Regions from separate parts of the Allobosea spartocytisi genome, predicted to be linked through region 3. Evidence: riboswitches for the same ligand, from Rfam matches in the RefSeq annotation. Region 3 holds a riboswitch; each other region holds the start of a gene.
What was found. A riboswitch is a leader RNA that binds a small molecule or an ion and turns the genes downstream of it on or off. The one in region 3 is predicted to bind cobalamin.

Region 1 (4,205 bases), on a different contig from region 3:
AGACCGTCTTCGCCCTGCCGGGGCTCGGCTCGCTCTTCGTCGAGTCGATCTTCTCCCGCGACTATCCGCTGATCCAGGGGCTCACCATCGTCTTCGCCGTCCTCGTCGTGCTGATCAATCTGGCGACCGATCTCGCTTATGCGCTCGCCGATCCGCGTATCAGGCTGGAATGAGCCAATGAGCCGCTTCCGCTCCAATCCGAGCCTTTTCGTCGGGCTCGCCATGCTGGTTCTGCTCGCCGGTTTCGTCGCGCTCGGCCAGATCTGGACGCCGCACGATCCCTTCGAGGTCGACTATGGCAACACGCTCCAGCCGCCCTCCCTGGCGAACTGGTTCGGCACCGATGATCTCGGGCGCGACGTCGCCTCGCGCGTGCTGGCCGGCGGCTATGTCGACCTCAAGGTCGCGCTGATCTGCGTTGTCGCGCCGGCCCTTCTCGGCGTGATGATCGGCGCGATCTCCGGTTTCATCGGCGGGCGCGTCGACACCTTCATCATGCGCATTACCGACATCTTCTGGGCTTTCCCCTTCTATGTGCTCGTCATCGCCATCGTCGGCGTGCTCGGGCCGGGCGAGGCCAATCTCTACCTGGCCTTCCTTCTGGTGAACTGGATCTCGTTCGCCCGCATCGTACGCGGCGAGGTTCTGGTGCTGCGCAATCTCGAATTCGTCCAGGCGGCGCGCAGCCTCGGCTGCACGACACCGCGGATCGTCACCGCCCATATCCTGCCGAATGCGGTCAATCCGGCGATCGTCTACGCGATGGCCGATGTGGTGCTGACCATCCTCGCCGTGACCTCGCTCAGCTTCCTCGGCCTCGGCATCCAGCCGCCGACACCGGAATGGGGACTGATGATCTCGGACGGACGCCAGTTCCTGTTCGATGCCTGGTGGATCGCGACCTTCCCGGGTTTCGCGATCATCTACACCGGCGTCACCTTCGCGCTGATCGGCGAAGGCCTCGACACCGCCCTTCGGCCCAAGGGCTGACCTCCTTTTCCGATCCGCCTCCGACAGGTGCGCCATGAGCTTTTTCGATACGGATGAAAACCTGCAGCGCATCGGCGCATTGCTGACGGCGAAGGCCGAAGCCATCTTCCGCGAACGCGGCGTCCCGGCCGAGCAGTTCGGCTTCGTGTTGCTACAGCCAACCAGAGATAGCGGGCGGCCGAAGGGCGCTGCCTTTCGGCCCGATTGGCGCAGCTATCCCTGCTCGCTGGTCAAGGTCTTCTTCCTCGTCGCCGCGCAGGCCGCACTTGAGGCAGGACAACTCACCGAGCACGAGGAACTGGATCGCGCCATGCGCGACATGATCCTCTGGTCCTCCAATTCGGCGACAAACTATGTCATCGATCTGCTATCCGGAACGACCGGGGACACGCTGCTTTCCGAGCCGGAGATGACCGAATGGGGCGAGCGGCGCCAGATGGTCAATCGCTTCTTCGCGCAGCTCGGCTGGCCGGAGCTAGTCGGCATCAACCTCAATCAGAAGCTGATGGACGACCTGCGCTATGGCCGTGAAAAGATCGGCCTCGATTGTTCGCCGGCCGGGCACAATGCGCTCACGCCGATTGCCATGGCCCGTCTGATGCATGCGATCTTCCATGGCTCGGTGCTGACCGAGGCGAGCCGAGAGAAGGTCCAGAATCTACTCGCCCGCGATCTCGCTAGTCCCTTCCTGCCGCGAGGTGCCTATCAGGTCACGGGCTATCTCGCGGGCGGCATGCCTGCCGGAACGCAGATCTGGTCGAAGGCGGGACGCACCCGCTGGCTCGGCGACGAGCGCGCCGATTTTCGACGCCACGACGCGCTTCGAGCCGTTCTGCCAGATGGTGCCGAGTTCATCCTGACGGTGTTTTCGCAAGGCGAGGCGATCGCCGAGGACGACGGGTTTCTGCCGCAGCTCGGATCCATCGCTGCGAAGGAGATCCTAGACCTCTGATCCGTGTTGCAATCTCATCGAGAGTTCAACACGACGCGACACTGACGGTGGAACCCGCACCCTAGAGAACGCTGCCCGCTGAAGGCAGCTTGCCGAGGGAGCACGTCCCTCCGAAGCTGGGTTTTTGCCGAACGCGCCGCCGAAATACCACACAATAACAGACACTTACGCCACGAATTTGCGCGCGAGATCCGATCCCAACTCGGCTCGGCACGACCGCGCCACATTGCCAATTGACCCCGCCACTTTTCCGCCTTACTCGTAAACGCGACGGTTCCCTCACGGGATCAAAAGGGAACGCAGTGCGGATGATTTGCCATTCTATGCTGCGGCTGCCCCCGCAACTGTAAGCGGCGAGCCTTATCGCCATACGCCACTGGGACCTCGGCCCTGGGAAGGCGGTGACAAGGCGACGACCCGCGAGCCAGGAGACCTGCCGTCAGTCGTGGTCACACGCGAACACGTTCGAACGGGGTGTTTCGATCGCTGCTCGACTGTCTGCTCCCTGCCGGGAGTGAACGGGAGATCGCGTTCGCGGTGACGTGCCACAGACGTCAACGCCCGAGGTCTCATCGTGATCCGCCTTTCCGGAGCCGCGCAGCGCGGCTCGTCTTCCGTCATCGCATTGTCCCTTGCCGCCGGTGCTACGTTGCTGGCTCATCCCGCCCGTGCCCAGGCCCCCGGCGAAACCATCGCGCTCGACCAAATCGTCGTCAGCGCGACCGGCACGCCGACTCCGGTGCGCGAGGTCGCGAGCTCCGTCACGGTGGTCACCGCTCAGGAGATCGAGCAGCAGCAGCGCCGCACCCTGCCGCAGGCGCTTGCCGCTGTGCCGGGGCTGAACATCGTCCAGATCGGCGGTCCGGGCGGCCAGACCTCGGTCTTCATGCGCGGCACCAACTCGAACCACGTCAAGGTTCTGATCGACGGCATTGAGGCGAACGACCCCTCGACGCCGAACCGCTCCTTCGACTTTGGCTCGATGTTGACCGACGACATCGAACGCATCGAGGTGCTGCGCGGCCCCCAGAGCGGCCTCTACGGCGCCAACGCCATCGGCGGCGTGATTTCGATCACCACCAAGCGTGGCGAGGGTCCGCCGAAGGCAACGGCGCGCATCGAGGCCGGATCGCACGGCACTTTCAACCAGGCGGCCGGATTCAGCGGCGGCGACGATCGCTTCAATTACGTCTTCAACGTTTCCCATATGCGCTCGGACTCAACCGATTCGGTGCCGCCGAACCTGATCCCGCCGGGCGTGCGCGTTAAGCCGAACGCTTATGACGCCTATAGCTATTCCGGGCGCCTCGGCTTTGCGCTGACCGACACGCTCAGCGTCAACTGGGTCGGCCGCTATACCGACGGCCAGTTCCGCTCGACCTACGATGCCGGCTTCCCGGGCCGGCCGACGCCCTATCGAGCACTTTCGAACTACGCCCAAGCCTTCACTCGCGGCGAGGTGGTCTGGGACCCGCTCGGCGGGCGCTTCGTAAACCGGTTCGGCATCTCCTACTCGAATCAGGACCGTTCGAACCGCTCGCCCAACGCCTTCGGGATCCTTGGTTTGCCGACGGAGAACCTTGGTGAGCGCATGAAGCTCGACTGGCGGGGCGATTTCGAGATCGCCAAGGGCCATATGCTGATCGGGGGGCTCTCTTGGGAGCGCGAGCGGCTGGAGACCCCCAGCTTCACGGCCTCGAACGGCAACAAGGCGGCTTACCTTGAGTATCAGGTCAGCTTCGCCGATCGGTTCTTCCTCGCAGCGAACATCCGCCACGATCACGACGACAGCTATGGCGGTCACACCACCTATCGGATCGCGCCGGCCTATATCGTGCCGGGCACCGAGACGAAGCTGAAGGCGAGCTATGGCACCGGCTTCAAGGCGCCGACGCTCGCCGAGCTGTTCATCGACTACCGGCCGGGCTTCAACTTCTTCGGCAACTCGAACCTCAAGCCTGAGGAGAGCAAGGGCTGGGACATCGGCTTCGAGCAGCCGCTCTTCGACAAGCGCGTCCAGTTCGGTGCTACCTGGTTCCAGAACGATATCGAGAACCTGATCGTCACCAATGCGGCGCGTAACTCCTATGCCAATGTCGGCAAGGCCGAGACGAAAGGGGTCGAAGCCTTCGCCGCGCTGCAGATCTCCGAGCAGTTGCGCGTCCGGGGCGACTACACTTTCACGCTCGCCAAGGATGAGACCGCGCATCAGGAGCTACTGCGTCGGCCACGTCACAAGGCCAGCGGCACCGTGACCTGGGCG
Region 2 (4,205 bases), on a different contig from region 3:
CAGCGGACGCCGCCGAAATTCCCAAGGAGCCAGAACATCACGCCCCGCGCCTGCTCGGCGCTGGCGAGCGTCGTCACGATCGTCGCGGTCGCCGCGTTGAAGAGCTGCGAGGTGGCGACACCGGCGAGGATGACGCGATCGCTCGCCCCGCCCGCTCCGGTCGCCAGGAGCGCGACCACCGCGAGCGCGGCGCAGGAGCCGATGAAGGCGCCGGCCGAGACCGTCAGCGCCGTGCCGCCGATGCTGACGCCGAGGATCAGCACCGCGACGGCGCCGGTCGAGGCTCCCGCCGAGATGCCGAGAACGTAAGGCTCCGCCAGGGGATTGCGCAGCAGCGCCTGCAGGATTGCGCCTGAGAGAGCGAGCGCGCCGCCGCACAACCCCGCCATCAGCGCCCGGCTGAGGCGATAGTCGAAGATCACGCCCTGCTGGATCGCGCTGACGGGCCAGTCGAGACCGAAGAGCCCGTTGCCGAGCGCCTTCAACGCCGTCTCCAACGGGATGCGCATCTCGCCGATCGTCACCGCCAGCGCCACCGCGAAGGTGAGCGCCAGCAGCGAAACCAGCGCGACGGCGATCCGCGCCGGCCAGTTCGGGCCGTGGGCTGCGTGGCTCAAGGAGTCAGACCGAAGCCGGCGATCGCCTTGGCGAGCGTCTCGATGCCGTCCACCGTATCGAGCCCGGCGCGGGTCGCTCCGACATCCATGATGACGATGCGATTGTTCTTCACCGCGTCGAGCTTGCTGGCGACGGGGTCGGTTTTCAGGAAATCGAGCTTCTTCTCAATATCATCAGCCGGAAAGCGGCGGCGATCCATCTTCACCGTGACGATGACCGCGGGATTGGCGGCGGCGGTGCTCTCCCAGCCGACCAGCGGCCATTCCTCATTGGTCGTGATGATGTTGCGCGCCCCGAGCTTCGACAGGATGTAGGCGGGCACGCCGTTCCTGCCGGCCATGAAGCCGTCGCCCTTGATGTCCTTGCTGGAGAACCAGACGACGACCGGCACGTCCTTGACCTTTGCATCCGCCACCGCCTGGACCGCCTTCTCCTCGCGCGCCTTGAGCTCGGCGACGAGCGTCTCGGCGCGGTCGGACACGTCGAAGATCTGCCCGAATTCGCGGATGTTGCGATAGACCAGCTCCATCGTGAACATCTGTGTGCGCACACCGTCGCCGCCGCCGGAATTGTCCTTGCCGACGCAATCGGTCGGCGAGACATAGGTGGGCACCTTGACCTTGGCGAACTGATCGCGCTTGCCGACGATGCCGTTGGGGCCGACATGCCATTCGAACATTGCGGTGACGAGGTCCGGCTCCTGCGCGAGAACCGCCTCGAAGCTGGGGTCGTTGTCGGCGAGGCGCTTCACCTTGGCATTGACCGCCTCATAGGGCTTGGCGATGGGCGAGAACCAGACGGCGGTGCCGACGACGCGATCGCCGAGGCCGAGCGCATAGAGGATCTCGGTCTGCGTCTGGCCGATTGAGACGACGCGCTTGGGCGCGGCGGTGAAGGTGATCGTCTCGCGGCAGTTCTCCAGGGTCAGCGGGTACTGGGTGGGCGCTGCGCCGGCCGCGCCCGCGGCCAGGCTGCCGAGGAATGCCAGGACGGGCCATTGAAGCAGGCGGACGAGAGGGCGCGCAATCGGCACAGAGCAAGCCTTATACGAAACATTGTTACATTTCTGATAGGGCGAGCGGCGCGCAGCCGTCAAGCTCCCCGCGACAGCGCGGCCGGCGGTCTTCATGAACATGGACTTCATCGCTCCCCGAGATGACGGATGCGGGAGCTGCGCAGGATGCGGACGGATAACGGCCGCGCGGCCATCACCGACACACACCTCCGGAACACCCCGTCCGAAAGACGTCTTCGATGACCGGGGCAGGTCTCCTGGCTCGCGGGTCGACGCCGGTTCCGCCCGGCCTTCCCGGCGCGGCACGCGCCAGTGGACGATGGACGGAGAGCTCGCCGCTTACAGTTGCGGGGGCAGCCTCGGCTTTGGCGCAACGCGCCTCACCGAATTCCCTCTTAGCTCCAGGCTGAATCTGGAGAACCTCGATCACGTCCAACCTATAAGGTCGTGCCGCACCGTCAAGCTCGGTTCGGGACCATCATGATCGACGTCGATACGCCGACGGCACTGTAGATCTGGGGCCCAGGCGCGGCGGCTTCGCAGACCGGTGTGATGTCCGGGCTTTCTCCGCTCGACGCAGCGTCACTGGCTATGTTGCTGCCCGGGTTTCTGGTTCGCCCTGCCAGGAGATCGGTTCACTGCGGGCGTGACCTTCCGGCAGCCAAGATCTCGCTTGCGGCGATTTCTGCCACGCGGCATCCCGTCTTGATACTTACGTAAGGTAATGTTTCTGAAGAGAGGCCGAGCTGCCATCAGGCGGGAGCTTCCGAAAAGCGAGGCTCATTTCGCTTGTCGCGGAGCGGAACGGGGGTAGCTCCGATTCTCCTAAAATATGATAAGTAACTGATATAAATTAGATTTTTATTTAATCTCTGTCGCCGAGCCGGCGTCGTAAACGGATCGCGTGTCGCCTCAAGGAGCTACTCCCTTTGCGCCGACGGGAACCCCTTTGCTCGCTTCACGGTGCAGTGCACCAAGCGTAAGCTGAATAGTACTGTGGGTTGAGTGAGGGTATAGCCGTGTTGCCGAATGCACAGCTCTCCGCGACAGAATTGCAGGATGCCGCTCAAAGGATCAAGGTCCTGCGTCGGGCTGCGACCGAACATGCTGTGGAAATCGGCCGCGAGCTCCTTCGCGTCAAGGAGCGGCTGCCCCACGGGGTCTTCGTCAAATGGGTCGAAAAGGCGTGCGAGTTCAAGATCAGGACCGCGCAGGACCTGATGAAGCTGGCGCGCGGCGCCGATTCCGATGCGAATGCGAAGCTCGTCGCGCTGATGGTTCCATCGACGCTTCGTGTCTATCTCGCCAAGACGACCCCGCCGGCGGTTCGCACCACCATCCTGCAGCGACTCGAGAATGGTGAGCGCGTGTCCCGCAGCGAGCTGCATTCGCAGGTCGTGGATACGCGCAAGACCAGGATGGAGGCGGTGCAGCGTCCGGCGCAGGAAGGATTCTCCTCGTCGTTTCTTCCCCCGCGCGAGCTTAACGGGCCCGCCGAAGGGAGGCGAAACGACCCGGGCGCGGACCGGGCCCGCAGGGTGGCTGAGCTGATTTTGCGGCGGCTCAGCCCGGAGGATTACGGGCTCATCATGGAGGAGATGAGCTGGGAGGTCTGGAACAGAGCCTTTGTCTGGATGAGAGCGGCGCGTGTTGTGGACGCCGAGCATCTGGAATTGGCTTTGCCCAGTACAGCGACGAATCAATCGTGCGAATTCGTTCCTGCAAAGCTGCAGTGAAAAATATCGAAGTTTTATCGTGACTTACAGCCCGCGTATTCGCGTTGTGTGACTTGCGAACGCCGTCTTTGAGGGAGCGGAGTTCCTGCAAAGACATCAAATGGTCGGTGGATACAGATCGGAAGCCCAATGTCGGTCTATATTGACGAGCGCCAGCCCTCCACAACATTCGGCCTTCTCAGCCTACGCCGCCGCTGGAAGCTCATTGCCGCATGTGTCGGTCTCGCGGCGATGCTTGGCCTGCTCTACACGGTGCTGAGGCCAGCGAGCTATACGGCGTCGACGCAGCTCCTGGTCTATGTGAAGGAAGTTCAGCCCGGCCCCGACCTCGTCATTTCCCTCGGGCGCGCCGATCTCACGCAGGTCGAGAACGAGAGCGAGGTCATCCGCTCGCGCGGCACCCTGGCTAAGGTCGTCGGGGCGCTGGACCTGACCGAGGATTCCGAGTTCGTTCCCGCGGCGACGGTGCTTCAGGGGCTCGCCCGGTGGCTTTCCGGCACGTCGCCAGCAACCTCCGACGAGAGCCGCGCGAAGCAGGAAACCGCCATCGAGTCCCTCGCCAGGAGCATCGCGGTCAAGCGGGTCGGAACCAGTCACACGATCCTCGTCGACGTCACGACCTCCGATCCGGAGAAGTCCGCGCTCATCGCCAATGGCATCAGCCAGGTCATGCTTCAGGCGCGTCTCAACGCGGAGCAGGATGGCGAGCGCTCGCCATTGCTGCGCGAGCGGCTGCAGGGGCTGGGACCCAGCGTCTATGTGATGACGCCGGCGCTCGCTCCGGACAAGCCCAACGGACCGCGGAAGATCCTGATCATCATGGCTACGGTCATGGC
Region 3 (4,205 bases):
CGACGCCCTGCACCACGAGCCGCATCGGCTTGCCTGGCACGGCGGTGAAGCCCTTGAGGCGCAGCACGCCCTCGGCCTCGGCTGCCTTGGCGACGCGCGCCGTCAGTTCCTCCGGCGTGAGGCCCGCCGGCAGCGGCACGGCGACCGAGTCGAAATCGTCATGGTCGTGATCGTGCTCGCCCTCGCCGTGATGCGAAGGGCGGGCGGCGAGATCGCTCTCGGCCGCGGCACCGAGGCCGACGATCAGCGCCGGCTCGACCTTGCCATGGGAGGTCTCGACGATCTTGATTGCCTTGGGCAGATGCTCGGCGATCTCAGCCTTGACCCGCGCGCGACCGGCCTCGTCGACGAGGTCGCTCTTGTTGAGCAGGATGAGATCCGCGCAGAGGATCTGGTCCTCGAACACCTCCTCCAGCGGGTTGTCATGTTCGACGGAGGCGTCGGCCGCCTTTTGTGCCGCGAGTGCCTCCGGATCATCGGCGAACTGGCCCTCGGCCACGGCCGGCCCGTCGACCACGGCGATGACGCCGTCGACCGTGACGCGCGAGCGGATCGCCGGCCAGTTGAAGGCGGTGACGAGCGGCTTCGGCAGGGCGAGGCCGGAGGTCTCGATCAGGATATGCTCGGGCGGGTTCGGCCGATTCAGCAGCTTCTCCAGCGCCGGCACGAAATCGTCGGCGACGGTGCAGCAGATGCAGCCATTCGGCAGCTCGACCACGTCCTCGTCGCTGCAGCCGGCGATGCCGCAGCCCTTGAGGAATTCGCCGTCGAAGCCGAGATCGCCGAATTCGTTGACGAGCACGGCGAGCTTCTTGCCCTGCGCGTTTTCGAGGAGGTGGCGCACCAGCGTCGTCTTACCGGCGCCGAGGAAGCCGGTGATGATCGTGCAGGGCGTCTTGCCGAGATTGGCGGTCTGCGGAGCGTTCATGATGTCATCCTTGCTGGCGCGCCGGCAAAGGCGGCACGCGCGCGACCACGCCCTTGCGGAAGGACTGCGGTCGTTCTTTCCAGGGAACGATGCCGTTGGCGCTGGCGGCATAGGCCTCCGCCGCGCCGACGATCTCGTCGAGATGGGTGTCGGTGTCGAGGTCGCCGATCAGATAGGTCCATTTGCCGTCGGCGCTGAGCGCGATGGTGCAGGGCCGCTTGCAGACGGCGAGGCATTCGACGGGCAGCACGGGGATCGTGCTACCCTTGGCTGCGAGCTGAGCGGCGAGGCGTTCGGCCAGCGCCAGCCCCGGCTGGTCGTAACCATCGGGGAGGTCGGCGCGGGCACGGCGGCAGGCCGTGCAGACATGAATGGTGAGGTCGCCCTCGGACATCTGGTTTGCCTTTCGCGCGGCGCCCGAAGGCACCGCTATCCTCAGGCCGCAGCCGCGCGGCGGCTCATCCAGGGCCAGAGCGTGCCGACCATGAAGGCGGTGACCAGCCAGAGCGCGGCCTGGATGCCGAGCGACAGCGAGGTGAAATGCGCGGCGAGCTCGGCCGGCACCTTGCTCTCCGGCGTCGGCGCATGCGGCGCCCCGACGAGATGCGGCAGCAGGATCACGACGACGGCCAGGAGCTTGAGCCAGGGCGCCTCGTAGCGCAGGAACAGGAACAGCCCGATCGCGGTGGCGATGGTGGTCGCGAGCCACCAGAGCTGGCGCGCCTGCAGGGCGGCCGAGGCGGCTCCCGGCAGTTCCGGAGCGAGCCCCATTCCCGGCGCGAGGCCGAAAGCGAGGAAGCCGCAGGCGCCCCAGATCAGCGCGCGGCGCGGGTCGATGCTGTCGCCCGCCGCGAGCATGCCGGCCAGCAGCAGCGCCGCGAAGCCGATCGCGGTGCCGATGGTGGCGACGCTGGTGAAGAGCATGCGCTGGGCACCGTCTTGCGGCTTCCATTCGTCATGCTCCGCCCCTTCGGCGTGATCGGCGCCGCCATGGGCGAGGATGATGCGGGCTTCGCCCTGCGCGAAGGCGAGATGCGCTCTCGCTCCGTCGCGCATGGCGTTTTCATAGGTTTCCGCCTTGAGGATCAGCGGGGTGGTGGTGACATGCTGCAGGGCGGCGACGATCAAGCCAGCCAGGAGCCCGGCCAGGATGCTGACCGTGAGAACGCGCGTGACCATGATGGCTTTCCCTCAGTGGCAGGGAAAGGCGAGGCCGTGGCGGGTGTCGTGCGCGGCGTTGTGGACATTCGTCGAGGCCGCGAAACCGGTCGTATAGACCAATGCGATTCCGACGATGAGGGCGGCGGCGACTGCCTTCACCCGCTCCGAGACGCTGATCTGTGAGGTGGAAACCGAAACGGTATTCATGACTGTTCTCCGTAGCCGCCCCGCCGGCAGCCGGTTGGATCGTTGCGGGTCGACGGCAGGTCTCCTGGCTCGCGGATTTGGCGCCCTTGTGCCGCCTTCCCGGAGCGTGCGCTCCAGTGGCCGATGGCGAAGGACATCCGCTTACAGTTGCGGGGGCAGCCGCGGTCTCGCACCGCGTTCCCTTTTCACCTCCTCGCGGAGGCACCGTCAGCGACGATCATTAGCCTTCGGCGGACTGCTGTGCAATGCAAAGGACGTGTCATCCGCGAGCCCTCATCCTGAGGAGCGCCGCAGGCGCGTCTCGAAGGATGCTCCAGATGGTTCCGGAGCTTTCTGGAACATCCTTCGAGACGCCGCTCACGCGGCTCCTCAGGATGAGGGCTCGTGAAACCAGCGGCCGATGCGATGCAGAAAGAAATCCCCCATCTCACCCTCGTCCTTGGCGGCGCCCGTTCCGGCAAGAGCCGCCATGCCGAGGCGCTGATCGAGGCGTTGCCGGCGCCCTGGAGCTATATCGCCACGGCCCAGGCCTATGACGACGAGATGCGCGAGCGCATCGCCGAGCATCGCGCCCGCCGGCCCGCCGGCTGGCAGACGGTCGATGCACCGCTCGATCTGGCCGAGACCATCGCCGCCCAGCCGGCGGGCCGTCCGATCCTGGTCGACTGCCTGACGCTTTGGCTCACCAATCTGATCCTCGCAGAGCATGATACGGCCGCCGCCCGGGAAACCTTGATCGCTGCCTGCGAGCGCGTCTGCGCCCCGCTCGTTCTGGTCGGCAACGAGGTCGGCCTCGGCATCGTGCCGGAGAACGCGCTCGCCCGCCGCTTCCGCGACGAGGCCGGGCGGCTGCATCAGGCGCTTGCGGCGCGCGCTGCCAGCGTGGTCTTCATGGTCGCCGGATTGCCGATGCGCGTGAAATGATGCGGATGAAAAGATGACCGACAGCGAAGATGCCGCCCGCCACAAGGCGAAGATGGAGAAGCGCAAGGCGGTGCAGGACGCCGAGGTCGCCTCCAAGACGCTCGAGAAGGGGCTCCTGATCGTCAACACCGGCCCCGGCAAGGGCAAGTCGACGGCGGCTTTCGGCCTGATCCTGCGCGCGCTCGGCCATGGCTGGCGCATCGGCGTGGTGCAGTTCATCAAGGGCGCCTGGTCGACCGGCGAGCGCCGGGCGCTCGAAGCCTTCGGCGATCAGGTGAGCTGGCACAGCATGGGCGAGGGCTTCACCTGGGAGACGCAGGACAAGGCCCGCGACATCGCCGCCGCCGAGCGCGCCTTCGCCAAGGCCAGGGAGTTGATGGCCGATCCCAAGATCAGATTGTTGGTGCTCGACGAGCTCAACATCGCCCTGCGTTACGACTATCTGCCGCTCGCCGAGGCGGTCGAGGTGCTCCGCGCCCGCCGGCCGGACCTCCACATCGTCGTTACCGGCCGCAACGCCAAGCCAGAGCTGATCGAGGCGGCCGACCTCGTCACCGAGATGACGCTGGTGAAGCATCATTTCGCCGTCGGCGTGAAAGCGCAGGAAGGGATCGAGTTCTAACGTTGCCTCGCAGGTTGGCACGGGAAGCCGGAAGCGTCGTCTTTCTGGGACGTGACTTCGGAGGTCCCGGTCGAGGCGCGAGGATCCCTCTCCTGGAAGGAGAGGGCAGGGCGAGGTGTGGGAGTCGGACCAGTTCCGCTAGTGCTCACAGCGCGGCTGGATTCAAGCCGACCTTTTCGCTCCGAACACCTCCCCCTACTCTTCTCCTGGAAAGGAGAGGAGTTCCCGAGCCTCTTGACGAGGGCGGCATTCGCTCTCAAATTGAATCTGAATTCAAGTTCAATTCGGAGCCCGCATGGCCGACGGAACGCCAAAGCAACCGCGCAAGGCCGGCAAGCGGGAGGCGATCCTCTCCGCCGCGCG
Region 4 (4,205 bases), on a different contig from region 3:
GCGCCTCGCCGACGGGCCGGACGGACCCGTCTTCGAGATCATGGTCGCACGCAGCATGGCAGGAAGCTTCTGGTCCTGGTTCACCGCAGCGGCGGCCGAGTTCGGCTGCCGGGTTGCTGACCAAGACTGACGGCAACGCCTCGCGCGCCATCCTCCGGTTGGAGATCAGGAAGAAGCGGTTCTCCGCCGAACAACGGTCTTGGCGGGCTTGGCTCGCGTCTTGGCTGGCGGCACCGCCGCGGCGGCCTCGGCGTCGGCGGCCTCCTTGGCGAGCCGCAAGGCCCGCAGTTTTGCGGTGCGCTCGCGGACGGCGATCTGTTCCACCCGCAACGCTTCCAGGGCCGTTTCGGCCTCGGCGCGGCGTTGCGCTGCGAGCGTCGCTCTGCTCTGGGCCCGCAATTGCGCCTCTTCCGGCGGAATTCTGTTGCTCGACATCGGCAAACTCCTTCTCGAACGCAGGACGCCAGGGCGTCAGCGGCGTTTTCCGGCAGCACGCTCCTGCATGGATCGAACGGCTTCGGGCAGAACCTTGCGTGGGGCTCGGCTTCGATCCTCGCCGGTTCGGCCTGGCGAGCAGGCCCGGCCATCGGCAAAATCCTGCGGATTGAAGCCCAAGCCCAAATCCTCGCCTATCGTGCCTGCGCGGGGGCCTGCCCGGGCCGTGCCGGCCGTTCCACGCGCTTCGGCATCGGCAGCAATCCTTCGCGCTGAGCCTGCTTGCGCGCTGCCTTGCGGGCGCGGCGGATGGCTTCGGCCTTCTCGCGGGTTCGCCGCTCGGACGGCTTCTCGTAGGCGCGACGCGCCTTCATCTCGCGAAACACGCCTTCACGCTGCATCTTCTTCTTGAGGACGCGAAGCGCCTGGTCGACGTTGTTGTCGCGAACGAGAACCTGCATTCGAATTTCCCTTCTGATGCAAACAAAAAGGGCCGGGTTGATCCCGACCCCTCCGTGGCTATCCGCCGCTCAATCGAACGGGCGCCGGTACATCCGCGGTCGCCGCTGATCTCGATTGACGCGCCGGATGGCGTCTAGCTCACTCGGCCTGCAGGTTGTCCGCAGACACCTTGCCGGAGCGCTTGTCCTGCACCAGCTCATAGGAGACCTTCTGGCCTTCCTTCAGCGTGCGCAGACCGGCACGCTCCACGGCGCTGATATGGACGAAGGCGTCCTGGCCGCCGTCTTCCGGCTGGATGAAACCAAAACCCTTGTCGGTGTTGAACCACTTAACTGTGCCACTGGCCATGCTGACCTCCTGTAAAGGCTATTGTTCATGCGCCGCGGGTGCAGCGCATTTTTCGATTTGAGCAGGAAGTTCGTCAGCAGTGCGCGATGAAAGCGCGGGGCCAATTCGTTCGGCCTAGATCGATGTTTCTATCATGGTACTTATAAGACACATTGTCAAATGGAAGGTTTTATCTCGCAATATTTTCGGAAAATCAGCCGGGCGCCAAATCGACCGACAGCAACCGTGTGACCCGGCCTGAGACGCGCTATCGCGATACGCTGGGGCGGCTCGGCAGCCATCGCAGACAGCTCGTGGCGGTCGCGAATTGCGCGAAGCTCGGGAACGGGGCGTGCGTCGATCATGGCGGGCGGCGAAGGGGCGCTAGCGCTTGAGGCGCGAAGCATCGCTCGACGCGGTTTCGCCGAAGCGAAGGCAGAGCCGACGTCATTGCCGAACAGCACGAACAGGGTAGGCCGGAGGCCGCGCGGTGATCCCCGATCTTCACAGGCGCCGGACGGCGGCGTCACGACCTGTTGACAGGCGATGCCCTTTAGCTACTAGATCTGGTGGTCGATGGTCTCTCGAATCGCAAGATCGAGAGCTAAGAGGGAAGCCGGTGAGAGACCGGCGCTGCCCCCGCAACTGTAAGCGGCGAGTTCACGTCCACGATAAGTCACTGAGGCTGCAAGGCCTTGGGAAGACGGGACGAGAGCGCTGACCCGTGAGCCAGGAGACCTGCCGCGACCTCGTATACGTCCTCGGGCGGGGTGTCCCGGTGGTGCGCTTGGCAGGTCGCGGCCTTATGGTGCCGCGCGCCTTCTCGACGCAACCGCTCTGGCCTTTGCCCCCAACATTTGGGGTTGATGCCGATGTCTCTTTCCATTGAAGCCGAGCGGCCTGCCGCCGCTCCGTCAGCCGCAGAGCCGACACTGTCGAAGCTCGCTGCGAGCGAGCCCGGCTACCAGATCATTCGCCGCAACGGCGCGGTGACGCCGTTCGATCCCTCGAAGATCACCGTGGCGTTGACCAAGGCGTTCCTCGCCGTCGAAGGATCGAACGCCGCCGCTTCGCGCCGCATCCACGAAGCCGTCGCGGAGATGACAGAGCAGGTCGTCGCGGGGCTGACCCGCCGGGCTGCGACCGGCCGCACTTTCCATATCGAGGATGTGCAGGACCAGGTCGAGCTCGCCCTGATGCGCGGCGAACACCACAAGGTCGCCCGTGCCTATGTGCTCTATCGCGAGGAGCGGGCGCGCGAGCGGGCGAGGGCGGTTGCCGAGACGAAGCCTGTCGCCTCCGCAGCTCCCTTGCTGCACATGAAGCTCGCCGACGGGACGCTTATCCCGCTCGACGCCGGCCGCCTCGACAAGGTGGTTCGCGAGGCTTGTGCCGATCTCGACGGCGTCTCGGCCGAGCCGGTCCTCACCGAGGCGCGCCGCAATCTCTATGACGGCATCTCGCTCGACGAATTGGCACTGGCGCCGATCCTTGCCGCCCGCACGCTGATCGAGAGCGAGCCGAACTACGCCAAGGTCTCCGCGCGCCTGCTGCTGGACAAGCTCCGTCGCGAGGCACTGAGCTTCGTCCATGGCCGCGCAGAGCAGGCGACGCAGGAAGAGATGTCAGTGCTTTATGCCGACTACTTCCATGCCTATCTCAAGACCGGCATCGCGAACGAGCTGATCGACCCCGAGCTCGGCCGCTTCGACATCGCCCGCATCGCCGCTGCACTCAAGCCCGAGCGCGATCTGCAATTCGACTATCTCGGCTTCCAGACGCTTTACGACCGCTATTTCCTGCATGTCCGGGGCAACCGCTTCGAGCTGCCGCAGGCCTTCTTCATGCGTGTCGCCATGGGTCTCGCCATCCGCGAGATCGATCGCGAGGGCAGGGCGATCGAATTCTACGATCTGCTCTCATCCTTCGATTTCATGGCCTCGACCCCCACGCTGTTCAATTCCGGGACGCTGCGCCCGCAGCTCTCCTCCTGCTTCCTGACCACCGTCGCTGACGATCTCGACGGTATCTTCAAGGCGGTGAAGGACAATGCGCTGCTCGCCAAGTACTCGGGCGGCCTCGGCAATGACTGGACGCCGGTGCGCGGTCTCGGCGCCCATATCAAGGGCACCAATGGCGAGAGCCAGGGCGTGGTGCCGTTCCTGAAGGTCGCGAACGATACGGCCATCGCCGTCAATCAGGGCGGCAAGCGCAAGGGCGCGGTCTGCGCCTATCTCGAGACCTGGCATGTCGATATCGAGGAGTTCCTCGATCTCCGGAAGAACACCGGCGACGACCGCCGCCGCACCCATGACATGAACACGGCGAACTGGATTCCCGACCTGTTCATGCAGCGCGTCGAGGCCGGCGGCGACTGGACGCTGTTCTCGCCGGACGAGGTTCCGGACCTGCACGATCTCTATGGCAAGCCATTCAAGACGGCCTACGAGGCTTATGAGGCGAAGGCAGCCGCTGGCCAGATCAAGGTCTTCAAACGGGTGAAGGCGCTCGACCTCTGGCGGCGCATGCTGACCATGCTGTTCGAAACCGGCCATCCCTGGATTACCTTCAAGGATGCCTGCAATCTGCGCTCGCCGCAGCAGCATGCCGGCGTGGTGCATTCCTCGAACCTCTGCACCGAGATCACGCTCAACACCTCGGCCGACGAGGTCGCGGTCTGCAATCTCGGCTCGGTGAACCTCGCGGCGCATGTGACGCCCGATGGGCTCGATCAGGCTCGCCTGGCCCGCACCGTGACCACCGCGATGCGCATGCTCGACAACGTCGTCGACATCAATTTCTACACGATCCCCGAGGCACGCCGCTCGAACCTGCGCCATCGCCCGGTGGGCTTGGGGCTGATGGGTTTCCAGGACGCGCTCCAGACACTGCGTCTGCCGGCGGCCTCGGAAGGCGCCGTCGCCTTCGCCGATACGTCGATGGAAGTGATCAGCTTCCATGCGATCCAGGCCTCGGTCGAT

Region 1: it holds a riboswitch for cobalamin, as region 3 does, so the genes downstream of both, IED13_RS16330 (TonB-dependent receptor plug domain-containing protein) here and IED13_RS05650 (CbtB domain-containing protein) in region 3, are expected to answer to the same signal.
Region 2: it holds a riboswitch for cobalamin, as region 3 does, so the genes downstream of both, IED13_RS27775 (ABC transporter substrate-binding protein) here and IED13_RS05650 (CbtB domain-containing protein) in region 3, are expected to answer to the same signal.
Region 4: it holds a riboswitch for cobalamin, as region 3 does, so the genes downstream of both, IED13_RS00590 (ribonucleoside-diphosphate reductase subunit alpha) here and IED13_RS05650 (CbtB domain-containing protein) in region 3, are expected to answer to the same signal.

Annotation. Positions count from the first base shown of each region.
Region 1 is NZ_JACXWY010000009.1:196,390-200,594, forward strand. Features, by position in the region: gene IED13_RS16315 (ABC transporter permease) at 1-173, shown strand, start outside; gene IED13_RS16320 (ABC transporter permease) at 178-990, shown strand; gene IED13_RS16325 (serine hydrolase) at 1,025-1,942, shown strand; cobalamin riboswitch at 2,197-2,397, shown strand; gene IED13_RS16330 (TonB-dependent receptor plug domain-containing protein) at 2,517-4,205, shown strand, end outside.
Region 2 is NZ_JACXWY010000041.1:15,382-19,586, forward strand. Features, by position in the region: gene IED13_RS27770 (FecCD family ABC transporter permease) at 1-617, opposite strand, end outside; gene IED13_RS27775 (ABC transporter substrate-binding protein) at 614-1,645, opposite strand; cobalamin riboswitch at 1,864-2,073, opposite strand; gene IED13_RS27780 (DUF3102 domain-containing protein) at 2,653-3,369, shown strand; gene IED13_RS27785 (Wzz/FepE/Etk N-terminal domain-containing protein) at 3,499-4,205, shown strand, end outside.
Region 3 is NZ_JACXWY010000003.1:60,611-64,815, reverse strand. Features, by position in the region: gene cobW (cobalamin biosynthesis protein CobW) at 1-928, opposite strand, end outside; gene IED13_RS05660 (DUF1636 family protein) at 933-1,322, opposite strand; gene IED13_RS05655 (CbtA family protein) at 1,364-2,107, opposite strand; gene IED13_RS05650 (CbtB domain-containing protein) at 2,120-2,296, opposite strand; cobalamin riboswitch at 2,334-2,519, opposite strand; gene cobU (bifunctional adenosylcobinamide kinase/adenosylcobinamide-phosphate guanylyltransferase) at 2,702-3,220, shown strand; gene cobO (cob(I)yrinic acid a,c-diamide adenosyltransferase) at 3,234-3,842, shown strand; gene IED13_RS05635 (TetR/AcrR family transcriptional regulator) at 4,138-4,205, shown strand, end outside.
Region 4 is NZ_JACXWY010000001.1:135,150-139,354, reverse strand. Features, by position in the region: gene IED13_RS00610 (sarcosine oxidase subunit gamma) at 1-130, shown strand, start outside; gene IED13_RS00605 (hypothetical protein) at 166-435, opposite strand; gene rpsU (30S ribosomal protein S21) at 630-896, opposite strand; gene IED13_RS00595 (cold-shock protein) at 1,036-1,245, opposite strand; cobalamin riboswitch at 1,784-1,984, shown strand; gene IED13_RS00590 (ribonucleoside-diphosphate reductase subunit alpha) at 2,097-4,205, shown strand, end outside.